DNA from 2 places in the Caldimonas brevitalea genome. Region 1 is predicted to be linked to the other one. Evidence: riboswitches for the same ligand, from Rfam matches in the RefSeq annotation. Region 1 holds a riboswitch; the other holds the start of a gene.
The links. Region 1 has a riboswitch for glycine ahead of gcvT (glycine cleavage system aminomethyltransferase GcvT). Riboswitches for the same ligand answer to the same signal wherever they lie in the genome.

Region 1 (9,633 bases):
ACCACGACACGCCCGACGCCGGCCACCAGATCCATCGCACCGCCCATGCCCTTGACCATCTTGCCCGGGATCATCCAGTTGGCCAGGTCGCCCTTCTCGCTCACCTGCATCGCCCCCAGGATGGCCAGGTTGATCTTGCCGCCACGGATCATCGCGAAGGAGTCCGCCGACGAGAAGATCGAAGAGCCGGGCAGCGTCGTCACGGTCTGCTTGCCGGCGTTGATCAGATCGGGGTCGACCTCTGCTTCGGTCGGGAAGGGGCCGATGCCGAGCAGGCCGTTTTCGCTCTGCAGCCACACCTCCATGCCGGCCGGCACGTGGTTCGCCACCATGGTGGGCAAGCCGATGCCCAGGTTCACATAGAAGCCGTCCTGCAGTTCTCGCGCGGCACGGGCTGCCATTTCGTCACGGTTCCAAGCCATTGCGGTTCTCCTCAGGCGGCGGGCTTCGCGGCGGCGCGCACCGTGCGCTGCTCGATGCGTTTTTCGGGTTGGGCGTTGAGCACGATGCGGTGCACGAAGATGCCGGGCAGGTGCACCTGGTCAGGGTCCAACTCGCCGGTCTCGACGATCTTCTCGACCTCGACGATCGTCACTTTGCCAGCCATCGCCACGTTCGGGTTGAAGTTGCGCGCCGTGCGGCGGAACACCAGGTTGCCCGACTTGTCCGCGATGTGCGCCTTCACCAGCGACACGTCGGGTACCAGCGAGCGTTCCATCACGTACGGCACGCCATCGAACTCGCGCACCTCCTTGCCTTCGGCCACGATGGTGCCGACCCCCGTGCGGGTGAAAAAGGCCGGAATGCCGGCGCCGCCGGCGCGCAGCTTCTCGGCCAGCGTGCCCTGCGGCGTGAACTCCAGCTCCAGCTCGCCCGACAGGTACTGACGCTCGAACTCCTTGTTCTCGCCGACGTAGCTCGAAATCATCTTGCGGATCTGACGCGTCGCCAGCAGCTTGCCGAGCCCGAAGTTGTCGACGCCGGCGTTGTTCGAGATCACGGTCAACCCCTGCACGCCCGACGCCTGCAGCGCGTCGATCAAGGCCTCGGGAATGCCGCACAGGCCGAAGCCTCCCACGGCCATCAACTGGCCGTCCTTGACGATGCCCTGCAGCGCCTCGGCGGCGCTCGGATACACCTTGTTCATCTGAGTCTCCTTTCGAGCCAACGGAGTGGTGGACGGCCCACAGCGTACTACCTATCGGCATACGTAGAATCGCCTAAGGGGACGCCCTCGATGGCGCCGCAACCCTTGTGCCCGCGCAGGCATCGCCGCGCGTGCGTCGCTTCCCGCTTGTGCGCCCGTCGGGTGTCGCCGCCATGTCCGATCCGATCGACTACCGCACTGCTTTCGAACTCGCCCCGGTCGGCCTGGTGCTGTCGCGCCACCGCGTCATCGTGGACTGCAACCAGGCCTTGGCGGAGATGTTCCGCACCTCGCGCGAACTGCTGACGGGCCAGTCCTTCCAGGTGCTCTACCCGAGCCCGGACGAGTTCGAGCGCACCGGCGAGCGCATCGCGCCCATCCTCAATGCCAGCGGCCGTTATGCCGACGACCGCATCATGAAACGGGGCGACGGCGAGTTGTTCTGGTGCCACGTCACCGGCAGGGCGATGGAGCGCAGTTCGCCGCACGCGGCCGGCATCTGGTCGTTCGAAGACCTCTCAGCGCGCCGCGCCGTAAAGGCCGAGCTGACCGGGCGCGAGCGCGAGGTTGCGGCCTTGCTGATCGAGGGCCGCACCAGCAAGCAAATCGGCAAGACGCTCGAGATCAGCCACCGTACCGTCGACATCTACCGCGCCCGCTTGATGCGCAAGTACAAGGCGTCGACGACTCCCGAACTGGTGCAGCGGCTGCTTGCGATCTGAGGTGACGGGGGAGCCCGGGCGCCCAGCGTGGATCAGGCCGCGCCCAGGGGCGCCAGCTCCCCGGCCAGCCGCCAGCGCTCGGCCAGCGGCGCCGGCACGACGGCCTGATCCATCCATGCCGCCATCGCCCGCTGCTCGTCGTCGCAGACCCAGCCGACGGCTTCCAGCCAGCGTCGGTCGTGGTAGGTGTGGGCATAGCGCTGCCCGCCGTCGCACAGCAGCGTCACCACCGACCCTGCCTGCCCCTGCGCGCGCATCGCCTGCATACAGGCCAGCGCGGCCACCACATTGGTGCCGGTGGAGGCACCCACCGGCCGCCCCAGCCGCTGCGAGAGTGCATGCATCGCGGCAATCGACCACAGGTCGGGCACCTTGACCATCGCGTCCACCACATCGGGCAGGAAGGACGCCTCGACACGCGGCCTCCCGATGCCTTCGATGCGCGACCCTTCGGCGAGGGTCAAAGTCGGGTCTCGGCTGATGTAGTGGTCGAAGAACACCGAACGCTCTGCATCGCCGGCACAGACGCGGGTGGCATGGTGGCAATAGCGCACATAGCGCCCCAGCGTCGCGACCGTGCCGCCGGTGCCCGCACTGCACACCAGCCAGGTCGGCTCCGGGTGGGGCTCCAAACGCATCTGGCCGAAGATGCTCTCGGCGATGTTGTTGTTGGCCCGCCAGTCCGTGGCCCGTTCGGCGTAGGTGAACTGGTCCATGTAGTGGCCGCCCAGTTCCTCTGCCAGTCGACGCGATTCGCTGTAGAGCGCCGTCGGATCGTCCACCAGGTGGCAACGCCCGCCCTGGAACTCGATCGCCGCGATCTTCTCGGCCGAGGTGGTGGCGGGCATGACCGCCACGAACGGCAACCCCAGCAGCCGCGCGAAATACGCCTCGGACACCGCCGTCGAGCCGCTCGACGCTTCGACCACCACACTGCCTTCGTGCAGCCAGCCGTTGCACAAGGCGTAGAGAAACAACGAACGCGCCAGGCGGTGCTTCAGGCTGCCCGAAGGATGGCTGGACTCGTCCTTGAAATACAGATCGATGCCGGCGAAGCCGGGCAATCGCAACGGGATCAGATGGGTGTCGCTGGAACGCTGGAAGTCGGCCTCGATGCGGCGCACGGCTTCCAGCACCCAGTCGCGGTCGGGCCGGCGGCCCGCGGTGTGCCGGGAGTTCATCCCGGGAGGTTAGCAGCCCTAGGAAATGGCCGCCCGCAGCCACTCGGGCAGCGGCACCGACTTCTGTTGCGGAAAGTCGATCCACACCGTGGTGGCGCCGCCGGCCGCATACAAGGTTCCCGGCGTGTCGGCCCGTTCCAGCGTGATGAAGGTGTCGAAGCTGGAACGGCCCGGGTTCGCCACATAGTGCCGGGCCAACACCTCGCCCGGGTATTCGAGCTGGCGATAGAAGTTGCAGAAGGCGTTGGCGATCACCGGCCCCTGGCCCGCCGGGTCGGGGGCGCCGCCCAGCGAGTGCAGCCACTCGATGCGGATCGTTTCCAGATAACGGAAGTAGACGGCGTTGTTGACGTGGCCCATCGCGTCCATGTCGCCCCAGCGGATCGGGATCCGCATCTCATAGGTCAGCTTCTTGTTCTCGGGGATCTCGATGCGCATCTGGTCCCGCCGTTGTCGTCAAACGCCGAAACCGTCGTCCGCCGAGATCACCGCGCCGTTGATGAAGTGGCTCTCGTTGGAACACAGCATCACCACCAGTGCGTCCAGGTCCTTGGGCTGCCCGAGCCGCTTGCGCGGCAGCATGTTGATCAGCTTCTGGCCCTGCTCGCTTTCCCAATGATGGTGGTTGATCTCGGTGTCGATGTAGCCCGGGCAGACCGCATTGACGTTGATGCCGAAGCGACCCCATTCCAGCGCCATCGCGCGCGTCATATGGATCACCGCGCTCTTGCTCATGCAGTACACGCCGATCTGTCCCAGCACACGCAGGCCCGCCATCGACGCGATGTTGACGATGCGCCCCCCGGTGTAGGTGCCCGGGGCCGCCCCGCGCGCGCGCGCCAACATGCGCTTGCCGACTTCCTGGGCGACGAAGAACGCGCCGCGGGTGTTGGTGTCGAAGATGTAGTCGTATTCGTCGGGCGTCACGTCGGTCAGCTTCTGCGTGGTGCTGACGCCCGAGTTGTTGACCAGGATGTCGATGCCGCCCACTTCGGTTTCGGCATGCGCCACCGCCGAGCGGATGCTGTTGATGTCGGTGACGTCCAGGCCCACCACATGCGCGTCGCCGCCGGAGGCCTCGATCTCGGCCCGCAGCGTCTTCAGGCGCTCGACCCGCCGACCGGCGAGCACCACCGCCGCGCCGGACGCGGCCAAGGTCTTGGCGAACTGCGTCCCCAGACCGCTGGAGGCGCCCGTGATCAGCGCCACGCGCCCCGAAAGATCCATGCTGTATGCCATCGCTACCACCTCTTTGCTTCGTATACGTCGTGACCAAGCGGGGCCGCTGGCGGGCCTCGCGTACTGCCGCAAGGATAACGGCAGCGGACTGTGATCAGGTGTCGCTGCCCGGACATCCGGGCCAACCGCGGTGCAGGACAACACCCCGCGCAGTGCAAGATTGAGACATCCCCTCGTGCAAAGAATAGAACGGTCGTTCGTTTTTTTGCCGCGGCCCGATAGAATTGCGGGAAGCTCGCGTCGAGCCCCCACTCGAGCCCCCACATAAATACGATTGAAGGAACGAGACGATGACGCCGCAACAGATCCTGGAGCAGTACGGTCCCCGCGAATCGATGGAATACGACGTGGTGATCGTCGGCGGTGGCCCCGCCGGCCTGGCCACCGGCATCCGCCTGAAGCAACTGGCGGCTGAAAAAGGCCAGGAGGTTTCGGTTTGCGTGCTCGAAAAAGGCTCCGAGCCGGGCGCCCACATCCTGTCCGGCGCGATCATGGACCCGCGCGCGCTGAACGAGTTGATTCCGAACTGGAAGGAACTCGGCGCGCCGCTGAACCAGCCGGTGACCGGGGACAGCTTCTTGTTCCTGACCGAAGGCGGTGCCCTCAAGAGCCCGATCCTGCCCGAGTGCTTCCACAACGACGGCAACTACGTGATCAGCCTGGGCAACGTGACCCGCTGGCTGGCGCAGCAGGCCGAAGGCCTGGGCGTCGAGATCTTCCCGGGCTTCTCGGCAGCCGAAGTGCTCTATAACGACGACGGCTCGGTCAAGGGCGTCGCCACCGGCAACCTCGGGCTCGGCAAGCACGGCGAACCGCTCGACAGCTTCCAGCTCGGCATGGAACTGCATGGCAAATACACCGTCTTTGCGGAGGGCTCGCGCGGCCACCTCGGCAAGCAGCTGATCGCCAAGTTCAAGCTCGACGCCGGCAAAGACCCGCAGAGCTATGCCATCGGCATCAAGGAACTCTGGGAAGTCGAGCCCGGCCGTCACAAGCCCGGTGAGGTGTTGCACACCGCCGGCTGGCCGGTGGACCCGAGCACCTACGGCGGCGGCTTCCTCTACCACATGGAGGACAACAAGGTCACGCTCGGCTACATCACCGGCCTCGACTACAGCAACCCCTGGCTCAGCCCGTTCGAGGAGATGCAACGCTGGAAGACCCACCCGCGCATCCGTGAAGTGCTCGAAGGCGGCAAGCGCATCAGCTACGGCGCCCGCGCCATCACTGCCGGCGGCATCCTGAGCCTGCCCAAGACGGTGTTCCCGGGTGGCGCGCTGGTCGGCTGCGAGGCCGGCTACCTCAACGTCAGCCGCATCAAGGGCAGCCACGCCGCCATCAAGACCGGCATGCTGGCCGCCGAAGCCGCCTTCGACGCGGTGACGGCCGGCCGTCAGCACGACGAGCTGAGCGCCTACCCCGCCGCGTTCGAGAAGAGCTGGCTCTACGAAGAGCTCGACAAGGCGCGCAACTTCAAGCAGTGGTTCAAGAAGGGCCTGTACGTCGGCACCGTGATGAACGGCATCGAGCAGTGGCTGCTGCCCAAGCTCGGCTTCAAGGCCCCACCGTGGACGATCCACCGCCCGGCGCCGGACCACACCTATCTGAAGCCGGCGGCCGAGTGCGCCAAGATCACCTACCCGAAGCCGGACGGCAAGCTGACCTTCGACCGGCTCAGCTCGGTCTTTGTCAGCAACACCAATCACGGCGAAGACCAGCCGGCGCACCTGACGCTGAAGGACGCGAGCGTCCCGGTCAACATCAATCTCGCCAAATACGGCGGGCCCGAAAGCCGCTACTGCCCGGCGGGGGTTTACGAGTTCGTCCCGAACGAGAGCGGTGCCGGCGAGCGCCTGCAGATCAACGCGCAAAACTGCGTGCACTGCAAGACCTGCGACATCAAGGACCCGACCCAGAACATCGTCTGGGTGACGCCGGAAGGCGGCGGCGGGCCCAACTACTCGGGGATGTAAGCGAGGCGGGGCGAGGCCCCGCCTGCGCGGGCGGCGCGCCCCTCCGGCGCGCCGGCCGACCGTCTCCCGGTGGTCGCGCGCCCTCTTCCTTTCCCTCCTCTTCCGACCTCCCCGCTCCCGCCTCTCTTCTCGCATCGTGGTCGCCCGACCGGTGCTGCGCGAGCCTTTGCCGTGCGCCGGGTGCGCCGAGTGGGCAAGCGATGCAGAATGGTCCGGCCCTGGCTGTCTGGCTCGTTTTTGCCGGCGTGCCGCCGGTCGGCTTGCTTCCGGACCGTTTCCACTCCTGCCCCAATCGCCGCAGGCGCCGCTATACTGCGGCGCAGTCAGGAGAGAGCTTCCCCGGAAGCCGCCGAAGGCGCAGAGCGGAACCCCGCTCGAACGCTCAGGCAAAAGGACTGACGCTCGTCCCCACCCGGACGATCCTCACTGGAGAGAGGCCCCAGGTCGACGCTGCAAGTCAGCCGACGAGGGGGCCCACCGAAGGGGCAAGCCGTCTGCGCTGAGCAAGCGCCGCGGCCAATCTCTCAGGTAAAGCGGACAGCGAGGGCAGCCCACTGCAACGAACTCGTGCAGTGGTTATGCCTTATGCCCTCGGAGACCGTGATGCCCGACACCACCGCCCTGCTCAAGACCCCGCTGCACACCCTGCATCTCGAACTCGGTGCCCGCATGGTGCCGTTCGCCGGCTACGAGATGCCGGTGCAATACGCCGGCATCATCGCCGAGCACAAGCAGTGCCGCGAAGCGGCTGCACTGTTCGACGTCTCCCACATGGGCCAGCTGCGGCTGTCCGGCGACGACGCTGCCCGGGCACTCGAATCGCTGGTGCCCGTGGACGTGGTCGACCTGCCGGTGGGCAAACAACGCTACGGCTTCTTCACCAACCCCAACGGCGGGTTGCTCGACGACCTGATGATCACGCGGCGCGCCGACGACCTGTTCCTGGTCGTCAACGCCTCCTGCAAAAACGCCGACATCGCCCATCTGCGCACCCACATCGGCCACCGCTGCCAAATCCAGCCGCTGCCCGACCGCGCCCTGCTCGCGCTGCAAGGCCCCAAGGCGGCCGTGGCGCTGGCCCGGCTGAACGCCGACGTCACCAGCCTGACCTTCATGAGCGGCAACACCTTCGAGCTGGCCGGCGCCGCCTGTTTCGTGACCCGCTCGGGCTACACCGGCGAGGACGGCTTCGAAATCTCGGTGCCGGCCGAGCAGGCCGAGGGGCTGGCGCGCGCGCTGCTGGCCCAACCCGAGGTCGCGCCGGCCGGCCTTGGCGCGCGCGACACCTTGCGCCTCGAAGCGGGTCTGTGCCTGTACGGGCATGACATCGACGCCAACACCACGCCGGTGGAAGCCGGGCTGACCTGGGCCATCCAGAAGGTGCGCCGCCCTGGCGGCGCGCGCGAGGGCCACTACCCGGGCGCCCTGACCCTCGCCAACCAGCTCGCACACGGCCCCACCAACAAGCGCGTCGGCCTCGTGGGCCTCGAACGCGCGCCGGTGCGCGAAGGCACCAAGATCGTCGACAGCCACGGCCACGCGCTGGGCCATGTGACCAGCGGCACCCTCGGCCCGAGCGTCAACCAGCCGATCGCGATGGCCTACCTGCCGGTCAACCACACGGCGCCCGGCGGCACGGTCTATGCCGTGGTGCGCGAGCGCCACCTCCCGATGCAGGTGCGCGGAATGCCATTTGCCCCGCATCGGTATCACCGCGGCTGACGCCCCGAGGTGGCGTGCGGCGCCTGCGCGCCGGCGCCTGCCTACCCCCGCCCCCGATTCCCCTTTCCGAGAACAGCAGGAGCTGCACACATGACCGTGAAATACACCCCCGACCACGAGTGGATCGAGCTCACCGGTGACGACGACATCGCCACGGTGGGCATCACCCAGCACGCCCAGGACGCCCTGGGTGACGTGGTGTTCGTCGACCTGCCCGCCGTCGGCGCGACGCTGGAGCAGAAGGCCATCGCCGGGGTCGTCGAGTCCGTCAAGGCGGCAGCCGACCTGTATGCCCCGGTGAGCGGCAGCGTGATCGACGTGAACGAGGCCCTGCGCGCCGACCCGTCGCTCGCCAACAGCGACCCGCTCGGCCAGGGGTGGTTCTTCAAGATCAAGTTGTCCGACCGGGCGCAGTTCGACGCGCTGCTCGACGGCCCCGCCTACGAACAGCTGGTGCAGAACAGCTGATCTTTTCCTTCCTCCCCTTCCGCCCGCGCCGCCCGGGGGCAGCACTGCTGCCGCTGTCCCGGGCGCCGACCGAAAGCCTGCCATGCTGACCGCCGCCCACGCCCCCCTGTCCGAACTCGAAGCCCACGACGATTTCGTCGAACGCCACATCGGCATCGCCCGCGAAGACGAAACCAAGATGTTGTCGGTGATCGGCGCCGCCTCGCGGCAGGCCCTGATCGACACCATCGTGCCCACGGCCATCCGCCGCGCGCAGGGCATGCATCTGCCCACGCCCCTGTCGGAAGCCGAAGCGCTGCGCGAACTGAAGGCGCTGGCCGGCCGCAACCGCGTGCTCAAGAGCTTCATCGGCCAGGGCTACCACGGCACCCACACGCCGGCGGTGATCCTGCGCAACGTGCTCGAAAACCCGTCCTGGTACACCGCCTACACGCCCTACCAGGCCGAGATCTCGCAAGGCCGCATGGAAGCGCTCGTGAACTTCCAGACCATGGTCTGCGATCTCACCGGCATGGCGATCGCCAACGCCTCGATGCTCGACGAAGCGACCGCGGCTGCCGAAGCGATGACGCTGGCGGCGCGTGTCGGCAAGTCCAAGAACACCACCTTTTTCGTCGCCGATGACGTGCTGCCGCAGACGCTGGAAGTGGTGCGCACCCGCGCGCAGCCGCTCGGCATCACGGTGCTGACCGGCCCGGCCGAGCAGGCGGGCCAGACCGAGTGCTTCGGCGCCTTGTTCCAATACCCCGGCGTGTGCGGCCGGGTGCGCGACCTGCGCCCGGTCATCACCGAGGTGCATGCGCGCGGCGGCCTGGCCATCGTGGCGGCCGACCTGCTGGCGCTGACGCTGCTCGCCTCCCCCGGCGAACTCGGCGCCGACATCGCGCTGGGCACCACCCAGCGTTTCGGCATGCCGATGGGCAACGGCGGCCCGCACGCCGCCTACCTGGCCTGCAAGGACGAGTTCAAGCGCTCGCTGCCGGGGCGTCTGGTCGGCGTCAGTGTCGACGCACAAGGCGCGCCGGCCTACCGCCTGGCGCTGCAGACGCGCGAGCAGCACATCCGGCGCGAGAAGGCCACCTCCAACATCTGCACCGCGCAAGTGCTGCCGGCCGTCGTGGCCAGCATGTACGCGGTCTACCACGGCCCCGAGGGCCTGAAGCGCATCGCGCTGCGCGTGG
Region 2 (9,633 bases), 1.5 Mb from region 1:
TTACCCGGGGTTCGCAGGCACCTGCAACAGCCACCTGCGCAACCCGCTGGTCGAACTGCCGCTGCCCCTCGAAGAGGTGATGAAGGCCGACGCCGTCATCGTCACCCACACCCATCTGGATCACTGGGACGACGTGGCCAGGCAGCGCCTGCCGAAAGGGGTGCCGATCTTTGCGCAGGATGAGCAAGATGCGGCGAGCATCCGCCAGGACGGCTTCACGGACGTGCGCGTGCTCGGTGAGCACACGATGTTCAACGGCACACGCCTGAGCAAGACCGGTGGTCAGCATGGCGATGACAAGACCATGGTCGTCGCCGGCAAACTGCTCGGGTCTGTCTCGGGTGTCGTCTTCCAGCGTCCTGGCCGCAAGACGGTCTATGTGGCGGGCGACACCGTGTGGAACCAACAGGTCGAAGACGCGCTCAAGCAGTACATGCCGGACGTGATCATCCTGAACACCGGCTATGCGAGGATCGAGGGGCTGGAAGGCGCGATCATCATGGGCAAGGAAGACTTGTCGCGTGCCTATCAGGCCGCCCCGCGGGCCACAGTGATCGGCACCCACATGGAGGCGGTCAACCACGGCATGCAAACGCGCCAGGAACTGCGTGACTTCATCGCCGAGAAGGGGATGGACCCGCAGCGCGTGCTGGTGCCGGCTGACGGCGAGACCTACCGGTTGTAGGCCGGGGCTTCCAGCGCCCATTCATCTGCTGCCCGCCGCGTCGGCGCACGCAAAGCCCTAGCAAACTTGCCTCGACCTCCTGTCCCGGAGCCCAGCACCGTCTTGATGCTGTGCGGAGGCTTGCCAGCCGTGTTGTGGCGGCAGGCCGCGCGAACGAAGTGAGTCAAGGTGGTCGCCGGCGCCTGGACTGCCCCTGCCGCAGGGACGCACGCCTCGCGTCAAAGACATGCACGTGTTCGATTTCTTCGCGAACCGAGCAGGACGTTCGAACCAGTGCTACACTGCGTGACCAGATTCAGCGCCCAACCGTTCTCGGTTGGGCATTTTCTTGGGCCTTTTCCCGCGCTGGCGGGTGCTTTCGGGCCCTTATCCTGTCGGTGCCGCCGGTCTGCGTTTTCGGACTGTTTTCGGCCCAATTTGATTCTTTCCCGCCCTCTCTTCCCCAAAACGAGAGGCAACGTCGGGAGCACGGCACACACGCGGAAGTGCCATGCTGGCGCGAACTTTCCCGTGTGCCGAACCGAGCGGTTGCAAACCGCCTTCGAGCCGCAGAGACCGAGCGTAAACCCGAGACACCCTCGTCGACCCTCGCGGGTCACGCCGGCAGTGACTTGTTGGTGCCCGAGCGCCGCCCTCGCACAGCCCCTGCCATGTGAGCAGGCCCTTGTCAGGCCCTGTCTCGCACCGCCCGTCCCCCATCCACGAACCAGGAGTGAACACCGTGGCCAAAGAAGAACTGATCGAGATGCACGGCGTCGTGAACGAGATCCTGCCGGACTCCCGCTTTCGGGTGACGCTGGAGAACGGGCACAAGCTCATCGCCTACACCGGCGGAAAGATGCGCAAGCATCACATCCGCATCCTGGCCGGCGACAGCGTCTCCCTGGAACTGTCCCCCTACGATCTGACGAAGGGGCGCATCACTTTCCGCCACCTCGAGCGCCGAGGTTTGGCGCCTTCTTCTCGACAACCGCGTCGCTGATGGTCAGCGGTTCGCAAGCATTTCAATCACTCGGCTTCCAAGTCAGGAAGCTGCTGACCTGCACCGGCGAAAGCTGGGGCATCTTTTTAACGAATCCATCAAGGAATGACGATATGGCCACCGAAACCGGTACTGTGAAATGGTTCAACGAAGGCAAGGGCTTCGGCTTCATTGCCCCCGACAATGGCGGCAAGGATCTCTTCGCGCACTTCAAGGAAATTCAGGGCAACGGCTTCAAGACGCTGACCGAAAACCAACGCGTCGAGTTCGAAGTGACGCAGGGGCAGAAGGGTCCGCAGGCGTCGCGCATCCGCACGATCTGACGCACCTGCACTCCTGCTGCGTCCCTCGGCGGAACCGATGAAGGACTTGCAAGAGACCACCGAGCGGATCTGCGAGCTCAAGGGTTCGCTCATCGCGCTCGATGCGCTGATGACAGCGGTGCTGCACGCACTGCCGGACGATGCGCGCCATGAAGTGCTGGAGCGCTTCGTGGTGCATGCCGAAGTGGCGCGAACCGTGCTCTTGCACGTCCCCATCTCGGAGCACACGATTGCCGCCTTCGAGCACGACATCGGCAGGTACCTGGCCATCGGTCACGCGCCGCACGACTAGGCGGTGTTCAAGAGGTCGCTCTCCTGTGCGCCCAAAAATGCGCGACGCCCAACCCCTCTCGGTTGGGCGTTTTCATTTGGGCCTTTCCCGCGCCCATGTCCAATGCCGAACCTTTACGTTGGCCTCGCCCTCCGTGGCCCGTCGAGGTCGCCTCAGCAGGCCGTCAGACGGCAAGGCTGCCGCTGAAGTAACATGGTCGCGCACTGCGGGAGAGCGGGGCCGCAAACCCCCGCCGAAGGCGCAAACTCCCATCATCGCTCAGGCAAAAGGACCGCAGTCGCACGTTTTCGCCGACTGGAGAGTGGCCGTCACGGCCCACCGAAGGGGCAGGCTGCAGGCGCAGCTGAAACTCTCAGGTTCAAGGACAGGGGGAGAGGCGCAGCAGGTGCACGTCGGCGTGACGCGCGTCCTGCGTCCACTCTGGAGTCCTGATGTTGACCATCGTCTACCTTGTCGCCATCGCCGCCGAAGCCATGGCGGGCGCTCTCGCCGCCGGCCGCCGCAGCATGGATTTCTTCGGCGTCACCGTCATCGCCTTCGTCACGGCACTCGGTGGGGGCACGCTGCGGGATGTCATCCTCGGGCACTTTCCGGTCGGATGGACCCAGCATCCCGCCCATGTGTACCTGGTCATCTCCGCTGGCCTGCTGACGACGTTGGTGGCCAGGTATTTGCATCACCTCAAGCGCATCTTCCTCGTGCTCGATGCCATGGGCCTGGTGGCGTTCTCGTTGATCGGGAGCGACGTGGCCCTGCAGATGAGCTACGCACCACCCGTCGTCATCATGGCGGGCATGATCACCGGCATCTTCGGCGGGGTGCTGCGCGACGTCCTGTGCAACCAGGTCCCGGTCGTGTTCCGCCAAGAGCTCTATGCCGTCGTGTCTCTTGCGGTCTGCCTGCTGTTCCTGCTGCTGCGCGAATACGGTGTCGCGGACGACCTGAACACGGCCATCAGTTTCTCCGCCGGACTCACACTGCGCCTGTGCGCCGTCTGGCGCGGCTGGCGCCTGCCGACGTTCTCCTATCGCCAGCGCTGGGACTGAGCTCACGCCTGCGCCGGGCACTTCGAGCCTACATCGGGCTGAGACTGTAGGCCGGGCAACACGGGCTTTGCTTCCGCCCCGAGCCAACCCGCCGCGGCCGCATATGTCACGTCGAGCCCTCCACGGAGGAGGGTTCCACCTGATGCTCACCAAATGAAAGCAGTTGCAACATCGCCAAAAAACACAACCTGGAGACAAAACATGACGATGGGTCGAGTGCTGCTTGCCGCCTGGTTCGCATCGTTCGCCGCGATGGCGAACGCACAGGCGTCGCAACCGCTGCGGGTGGGTTTCGTGTGCCCCCTCAGCGGGGGATCGCAGGAGTTCGGTCACAGCGCCCGCCTCGGCGCCGAGCTGGCGGTCAAGGAAATCAACGAGGTGGGTGGCTACTTGGGCCGGCAGCTCGAACTGGTCACGCGCGACGACAAGGGTGACCCCGACGAAGGCCGCCGACAGGCCGAGGACCTGGTGCTCAAGCAGAAGGTGGACTTCACGGTCGGCTACTGCAACACCGGTGTGGCCCTGAAGTCGCTCGATGTGTTCCAGGACCACAAGCACCTGCTGGTCGTGCCGGTGGCGACCGGGTCGGCCGTGACGGCCAAGTACCCGGCCGACAAGAGTTTTGTCTTCCGCATGTCGGCGCGCGACACGCTGCAGGCGGCCTTCCTGGTGGACGAGATCGTCAAGCGCGGCTACACGCGGGTCGCCGTGTTCGCCGACGCCACCGGCTACGGCGAGGGGGGCCTCAAGGACGTCGAGAAGTTCCTCGCCGAGAAGCAACTGAAGCCCGTCTACACCGCACGCTTCGACCTAGGCGTGCGCCGGCTCACAGAGCAAGTGCAGCAGGCCCGCGCCGCCGGGGCGGAAGTGATCCTCGGCTACACCTTGGGCGCCGAGCTCGCGGTGCTCGCCGAGGCGCGCGCCCAGGCGCGCTTCGAGGGCCCGCTGTACGGCCCCTGGACCCTGTCGTTCCGCACCTTGCCCGAGCGCGCCGGCCCCGCGGTGGAAGGCGCGATGATGGTGCAGACCATCATCCAGGACCTCGCCAACGAGCGCCGGGCGTCCTTCCTGGTTCGCCTCAAGCGCCATGCCGGCACCCAGCCGCTGGGCTCGCTGATGGCCGCGGCGCAGACCTACGACGCGGTGCACCTGATGATGCGCGTCGTGTTCCAGACCCGCGGCAACACCTCGGCCGATGTATTGAAGCAGGCGTTGGAGAACCTGGAGCGGCCCTACCCCGGCGTCGTCACGTCCTACGACCGGCCCTTCTCGGCCGCCGACCACGACGCCTTCTCGCGCAACATGATCTGGCTGGGCGTGTGGCGCAAGGGCGAGATCCAGTTCTATCACGCCGACGACGCCAAGCGCGCCAGTTTCATCCGGCGCAAGGAGTCCTGAGCCGGCGCCGCTTGCATGACCGCACACCGCATCCCGCCCATCCAGGGCCTGCTCGCCTTCGAGGCGCTCGCACGGCTGCGCAGCGGCACGCTGGCGGCTGAAGAACTGAACGTCACGCCGAGTGCCGTCAGCCACCGCATCCGCCAGCTGGAGTCGCAGCTGGGGCTCAAGCTGTTCTCGCGCGGCGACTTCACGCTGACGACGGATGGCGCCGCCTACCTTGCGCGCGTGCGCGAGGCCTTGACGGCCTTGCAGCAGGTGCCGGGGCGCAGCAGTGGCAGCGGCGGCGCCACCCGGCTGCGTGTCGCGGTCACGCCGACCTTCTCGCGCCAGCTGCTGCTGCCGCGGCTGGCGCTGTTCCGGCATGCTTATCCCGACATCGACCTGATCCTGCAGGTCACCATCCCGATGCTCAATGTGACGGCCGAAGAGACCGACATCGAGCTGCGCTTCGGCACCGGGCCCTTTCCGGACCGCGAGTCGGTGCGGCTGCAGTCCGACACGGTGTGCCCGGTCTGTAGCCCCGAGTACCTCAACACGGTCGGGCCCTTCGACGGCTTTCAGAGCGACGAGACGGTGGCCCGGGCGCGCTTGATCCGCTGCCCGCTGGAGCCGTGGCGCACCTGGTTCACCGAGTGCGGGCTGAGCTTGACCGAGCCGCGCGAAGGCGCGCAGTTCAACGACATCGGGCTGGTGCTGGACGCCGCCGTGGCCGGCTTCGGCGTCGCGTTGATGCGCATGAAGCTCGGCGCGGCCTGGCTCGACGACGGCCGGCTGGTGCGTTTGTCGGACCGCCAGGTGGCCTCGCCCAACCACTATTTCCTGTGCTGGCAGCCGGGCGCGCTGGAGCGCTGGGAGTGCGCCGCCTTCGTCGAGTGGATGAAGCAATCGCTCGGTTGACGGGGGCCCGGCGCGTCGCTTGAAAATCGCTCAAGCGCACGCCCAAGAAGTTTCAACCGGCAGCTGTCGCGTCTTTCTACAGTGGGTACGCAGAGACGGGGGTCACACCCGCTCGCACCACAAGGAGACAGACAGCATGATGAATCGACGCCACAGCCTCACCCTGGCCACCGCGGCCGCCCTTGGCTTCACGCTCGCCGCTTCGACCAACGCCTTCGCGGCGGAGCCGATCAAGGTCGCCGTCACCGCGCCGCTGACCGGTGGTTCCGCCCCGATGGGCGTGAGCCTGCGCGACGGTATCAAGCTCGCGGCCGCCGAGATCAACGCCCGCGGCGGCGTGCTCGGCCGCCCGCTGCTGCTCGTCGAGCGCGACGACGAAGGCAAGAACGAACGCGGCGCCCAGGTGGTGCAGGAACTCATCAACAAGGAAGGTGTGGTCGCCGCGCTGGGCATCGTCAACACCGGCGTTGCGCTGGCCAGCCAGCGCTTCTATCAAGAGGCCAAGATCCCGGTCATCACCGGCGTGGCCACCGGCTCCACCGTCACGCGCCAGTTCCTGCCGCCCCAGCATCCTGACAACTATGTGTTCCGCGTCGCCGCCAGCGACAGCCTGCAGGCCGCGATGATCGTCGAGGAAGCGGTGACCCGGCGCGGCTTCAAGAAGGTGGCGATCCTGGCCGACTCCACCAACTACGGCCAGCTCGGGCGCGAGGACCTGGAAAAGGCGCTCGCCAAAAAAGGCATCACGCCGGTCGCGGTCGAGAAGTTCAACGTCAAGGACGTCGACATGACCCCGCAGCTGCTGAAGGCCAAGGCAGCGGGTGCACAGGCGGTGCTGACCTATGCGATCGGGCCCGAGCTGGCCCAGATCGCCAACGGCATGGTCAAGCTGGGCTGGAAGGTCCCGATGCTGGGCAGCTGGACCCTGTCGATGTCCAACTTCATCGACAACGCCGGCGCCAACGGCGAAGGCGCGCGCATGCCGCAGACCTTCATCCAGGAGCCCACCTCGCCGCGCCGCAAGGCCTTCATCGAGGCCTACCAGCGTGCCTACAAGGTCGAGCGTATGCCGTCGCCGGTGTCGGCCGCCCAGGGCTACGACTCGGTCTACCTGCTCGCCGCGGCGATCAAGCAGGCCGGCACCACCGATGGCCCCAAGGTGCGCGAGGCGCTGGAGAACCTGAAGGAGCCGGTGGAAGGTGTCATCACGACCTATGTGCAGCCCTTCTCACGCGACGACCACGAGACCGTGGACGAGCGCCTGCCGGTGATGGGCGAGGTGCGCAAGGGGCAGGTGGTCTACGCCTACGACGACGACCGCAAGCGCGTGGCGGCCGCCGCGGCGAAATAACGCTGCGGGCGCGGGCCAGCCCGGCCCGCCGCCGTTCCCTTCCTTCCCGGTGTTTTCCTTCGGAGACTGTGTATGGACGTGCTCCTGCAGATCCTCTTCAGCGGTGTCGCCGTCGGCATGATCTACGCGGTCATCGCCTTCGGCTACCAGCTGACCTTCGCCACCTCGGGCACCCTCAACTTCGGCCAGGGCGAGGCGCTGGCGGTGGGGGCGCTGATCGGGCTGACCCTGGCGGCCCACCTCGGCTACTGGCCGATGCTGCCGCTGGTGCTGCTGGCCGGCGCGCTCTACGGCATCGGGGTGGAGCGGCTGGCGGTGCGCCCGGCCCTCAAGATCAAGTCCGAGGGCTGGATCATGGCGACGATCGCGCTGGGCATCATCATGAAAAACGTCGCCGAGAACGTCTGGGGCAAGGACGACGTGAAGTTCCCGTCGCCGGTGCCCGAGATGCCGCTGCAGCTGGCCGGTGCCAACGTGATGCCGATGGAGCTGGTGGTCGTGGCCGGCGCGCTCGCGCTGATGGCGGCGGTGGAGCTGTTCAACCGCCGCTCCATCTACGGCAAGGCGGTGGTGGCGACCGCCGCCGACCGCGACGCGGCGGGGCTGATGGGCATCCACACCGGCCACGTCATCACCTTCTCGTATGCCTTGTCCTGCGCCACCGCGGCCTTCGCCGGCGTGCTGGTCGCGCCGCTGACCCTGACCGGGGCCAGCATGGGCGCATCGCTCGGCTTGAAGGCCTTCGCGGTGGCCATCATCGGCGGGCTGACCTCGGGGCTGGGTGTCATCGCGGGCGGGTTGATCCTCGGGCTCGCCGAGACCCTCACCGGTTTTTATGTCTCCACCGGCTACAAGGATGTGCCGGGGCTGGTCTTGCTGCTGGTGGTGCTGGCGGTCAAGCCGGCCGGGCTGTTCGGCAAGACGGCGATCAAGAAGGTCTGAGCATGAAACATCTGTCCACCCGCACGCTGCTCGGCGGCCTGGCACTGGCCGCGCTGGCGGCCTTCCCCGTGGCCGTCCCCAATCCCTACTATTTGCACCTGGCGATGGTGATCGCCATCTACGCCATCGTGCTGTTCGGCCTGGACATCGTGGTCGGCTACACCGGCGAGGTCTCGCTGGGCCATGCCGGCCTGTTCGGCATCGGCGCCTATGCGGGCGGCGTGTTGTTCGCCAAGCTGGGGCTGCCGTTCTGGCTCGCGCTGCCCGGGGCGATCGTGTTGACCGCCGGCTGCGGCGCCTTGCTCGCCCTGCCGGCACTGCGCGTCACCGGCCCCTACCTGGCGATGGTCACGCTGGCATTCGGCACCATCGTGCAGATCCTGCTCAACGAGATGGAATGGCTCACGCAGGGCCCGCAGGGCCTGCCGGTGCCCAAGCCCAGCTGGTTCGGCCACCGCATGGGCCAGCTGGAGTACTACTACCTGGTGATCGGTCTGGCGCTGCTGGCCGGGGTGGTCGTGCACCGGCTGCTCAACTCGCACATCGGGCGCGCCTTCGAGGCCCTGCGCGGCAGCCCGGTGGCTTGCGACTGCATGGGCGTTTCGGTCTACCGCAACAAGGTGCTGGCCTTCGTCATCAGCGCGGCCTTCGCGGGGCTGGCGGGGGCGCTGTTCGCATGTTCGGAGGAATACATCGCGCCGGCCACCTTCAACTTCGAGCTGACGATACTGTTCCTGCTCGCGCTCACGCTGGGCGGGCGCAAGACCCGCACCGGCCCGGTGATCGGCGCCGCCATCGTGGTGCTGCTGCCCAACCTGTTGTCGGACGTGGTGCTGTTCCGCGGGTTGACGGTGGCCCTTGCGGCGGCCGTGGGGCTGTATGCCGGCCAAGCGCTGCTGCGCCGCCGCGCCAGCCTGCCGCAGCTTGCGGCGCCGCTGGCCGGGCTGCTTGCCTTCGTGGTGTTCGCCTTCGCGCTGGAAGACATCGCCGAGCACCGCCTGACGATCTTCGGCCTGCTGATCCTCTCGGTCGTCTACTACCTGCCGGACGGCATCATGGGCCCGGTGCGAGCCCTGATCCGGCGTTGGAGCCCGGCCGCTGTGTCCGTGCGTCGCGCCGGCGGCGCGCCCCGCAGCACGGTGGCGGTGGTGCCGCGGGCGGCCGCGAAGGGCACAGGCAGCGGGGCGCCGCTGCTCGAGGCCCGTGGCGTGCTGATGCAGTTCGGCGGCCTGAAGGCGCTCAACGAGGTCGACCTGTTGGTCGCGCCCGGCGTCGTGCACGGTCTGATTGGGCCCAACGGCTCGGGCAAGAGCACGATGATGAACGTGCTGACGGGCCTCTACGCGCCGACCCGCGGCAGCGTCAGTTTCGAGGGGCACCCCCTGGCCGGTTGCAGTCCGTCGGAGATCGCACTGGCCGGCATCGCACGCACCTTCCAGAACGTGCAGCTGTTCGGCGAGATGACGGCGCTGGAGAACGTGCTGGTCGGCCTGCACCACACCTCGCGCGCCACGCTGCTCGACGTGGTGCTGCGCAGCCGCCGCTGGCGCGAGGAAGAGCGCGGCGCACGCGCCCGTGCCGCGGCGCTGCTCGACTTCGTGGGCCTGGCTGGGCTGGAGGCCGAGGAGGCCCGCAACCTGCCATACGGCCAGATGCGGCTGCTGGAGATCGCCCGCGCGCTGGCGCTGGCACCGCGGGTGTTGCTGCTGGACGA

Region 2: it holds a riboswitch for glycine, as region 1 does, so the genes downstream of both, AAW51_RS02335 (trimeric intracellular cation channel family protein) here and gcvT (glycine cleavage system aminomethyltransferase GcvT) in region 1, are expected to answer to the same signal.

What each region holds. Positions count from the first base shown of each region.
Region 1 covers NZ_CP011371.1:2,014,220-2,023,852, reverse strand. The annotation lists gene AAW51_RS08930 (CoA transferase subunit B) at 1-422, opposite strand, end outside; gene AAW51_RS08925 (CoA transferase subunit A) at 434-1,147, opposite strand; gene AAW51_RS08920 (LuxR C-terminal-related transcriptional regulator) at 1,321-1,869, shown strand; gene AAW51_RS08915 (PLP-dependent cysteine synthase family protein) at 1,902-3,050, opposite strand; gene AAW51_RS08910 (acyl-CoA thioesterase) at 3,069-3,488, opposite strand; gene AAW51_RS08905 (SDR family oxidoreductase) at 3,507-4,289, opposite strand; gene AAW51_RS08900 (electron transfer flavoprotein-ubiquinone oxidoreductase) at 4,580-6,262, shown strand; glycine riboswitch at 6,577-6,670, shown strand; glycine riboswitch at 6,679-6,813, shown strand; gene gcvT (glycine cleavage system aminomethyltransferase GcvT) at 6,866-7,984, shown strand; gene gcvH (glycine cleavage system protein GcvH) at 8,075-8,452, shown strand; gene gcvP (aminomethyl-transferring glycine dehydrogenase) at 8,535-9,633, shown strand, end outside.
Region 2 covers NZ_CP011371.1:534,025-543,657, forward strand. The annotation lists gene AAW51_RS02315 (MBL fold metallo-hydrolase) at 1-685, shown strand, start outside; gene AAW51_RS31300 (hypothetical protein) at 788-847, shown strand; gene infA (translation initiation factor IF-1) at 1,407-1,667, shown strand; gene cspE (transcription antiterminator/RNA stability regulator CspE) at 1,781-1,990, shown strand; gene AAW51_RS02330 (hypothetical protein) at 2,028-2,282, shown strand; glycine riboswitch at 2,479-2,566, shown strand; glycine riboswitch at 2,567-2,660, shown strand; gene AAW51_RS02335 (trimeric intracellular cation channel family protein) at 2,714-3,328, shown strand; gene AAW51_RS02340 (ABC transporter substrate-binding protein) at 3,530-4,726, shown strand; gene AAW51_RS02345 (LysR substrate-binding domain-containing protein) at 4,742-5,626, shown strand; gene AAW51_RS02350 (ABC transporter substrate-binding protein) at 5,766-6,977, shown strand; gene AAW51_RS02355 (branched-chain amino acid ABC transporter permease) at 7,050-7,919, shown strand; gene AAW51_RS02360 (branched-chain amino acid ABC transporter ATP-binding protein/permease) at 7,922-9,633, shown strand, end outside.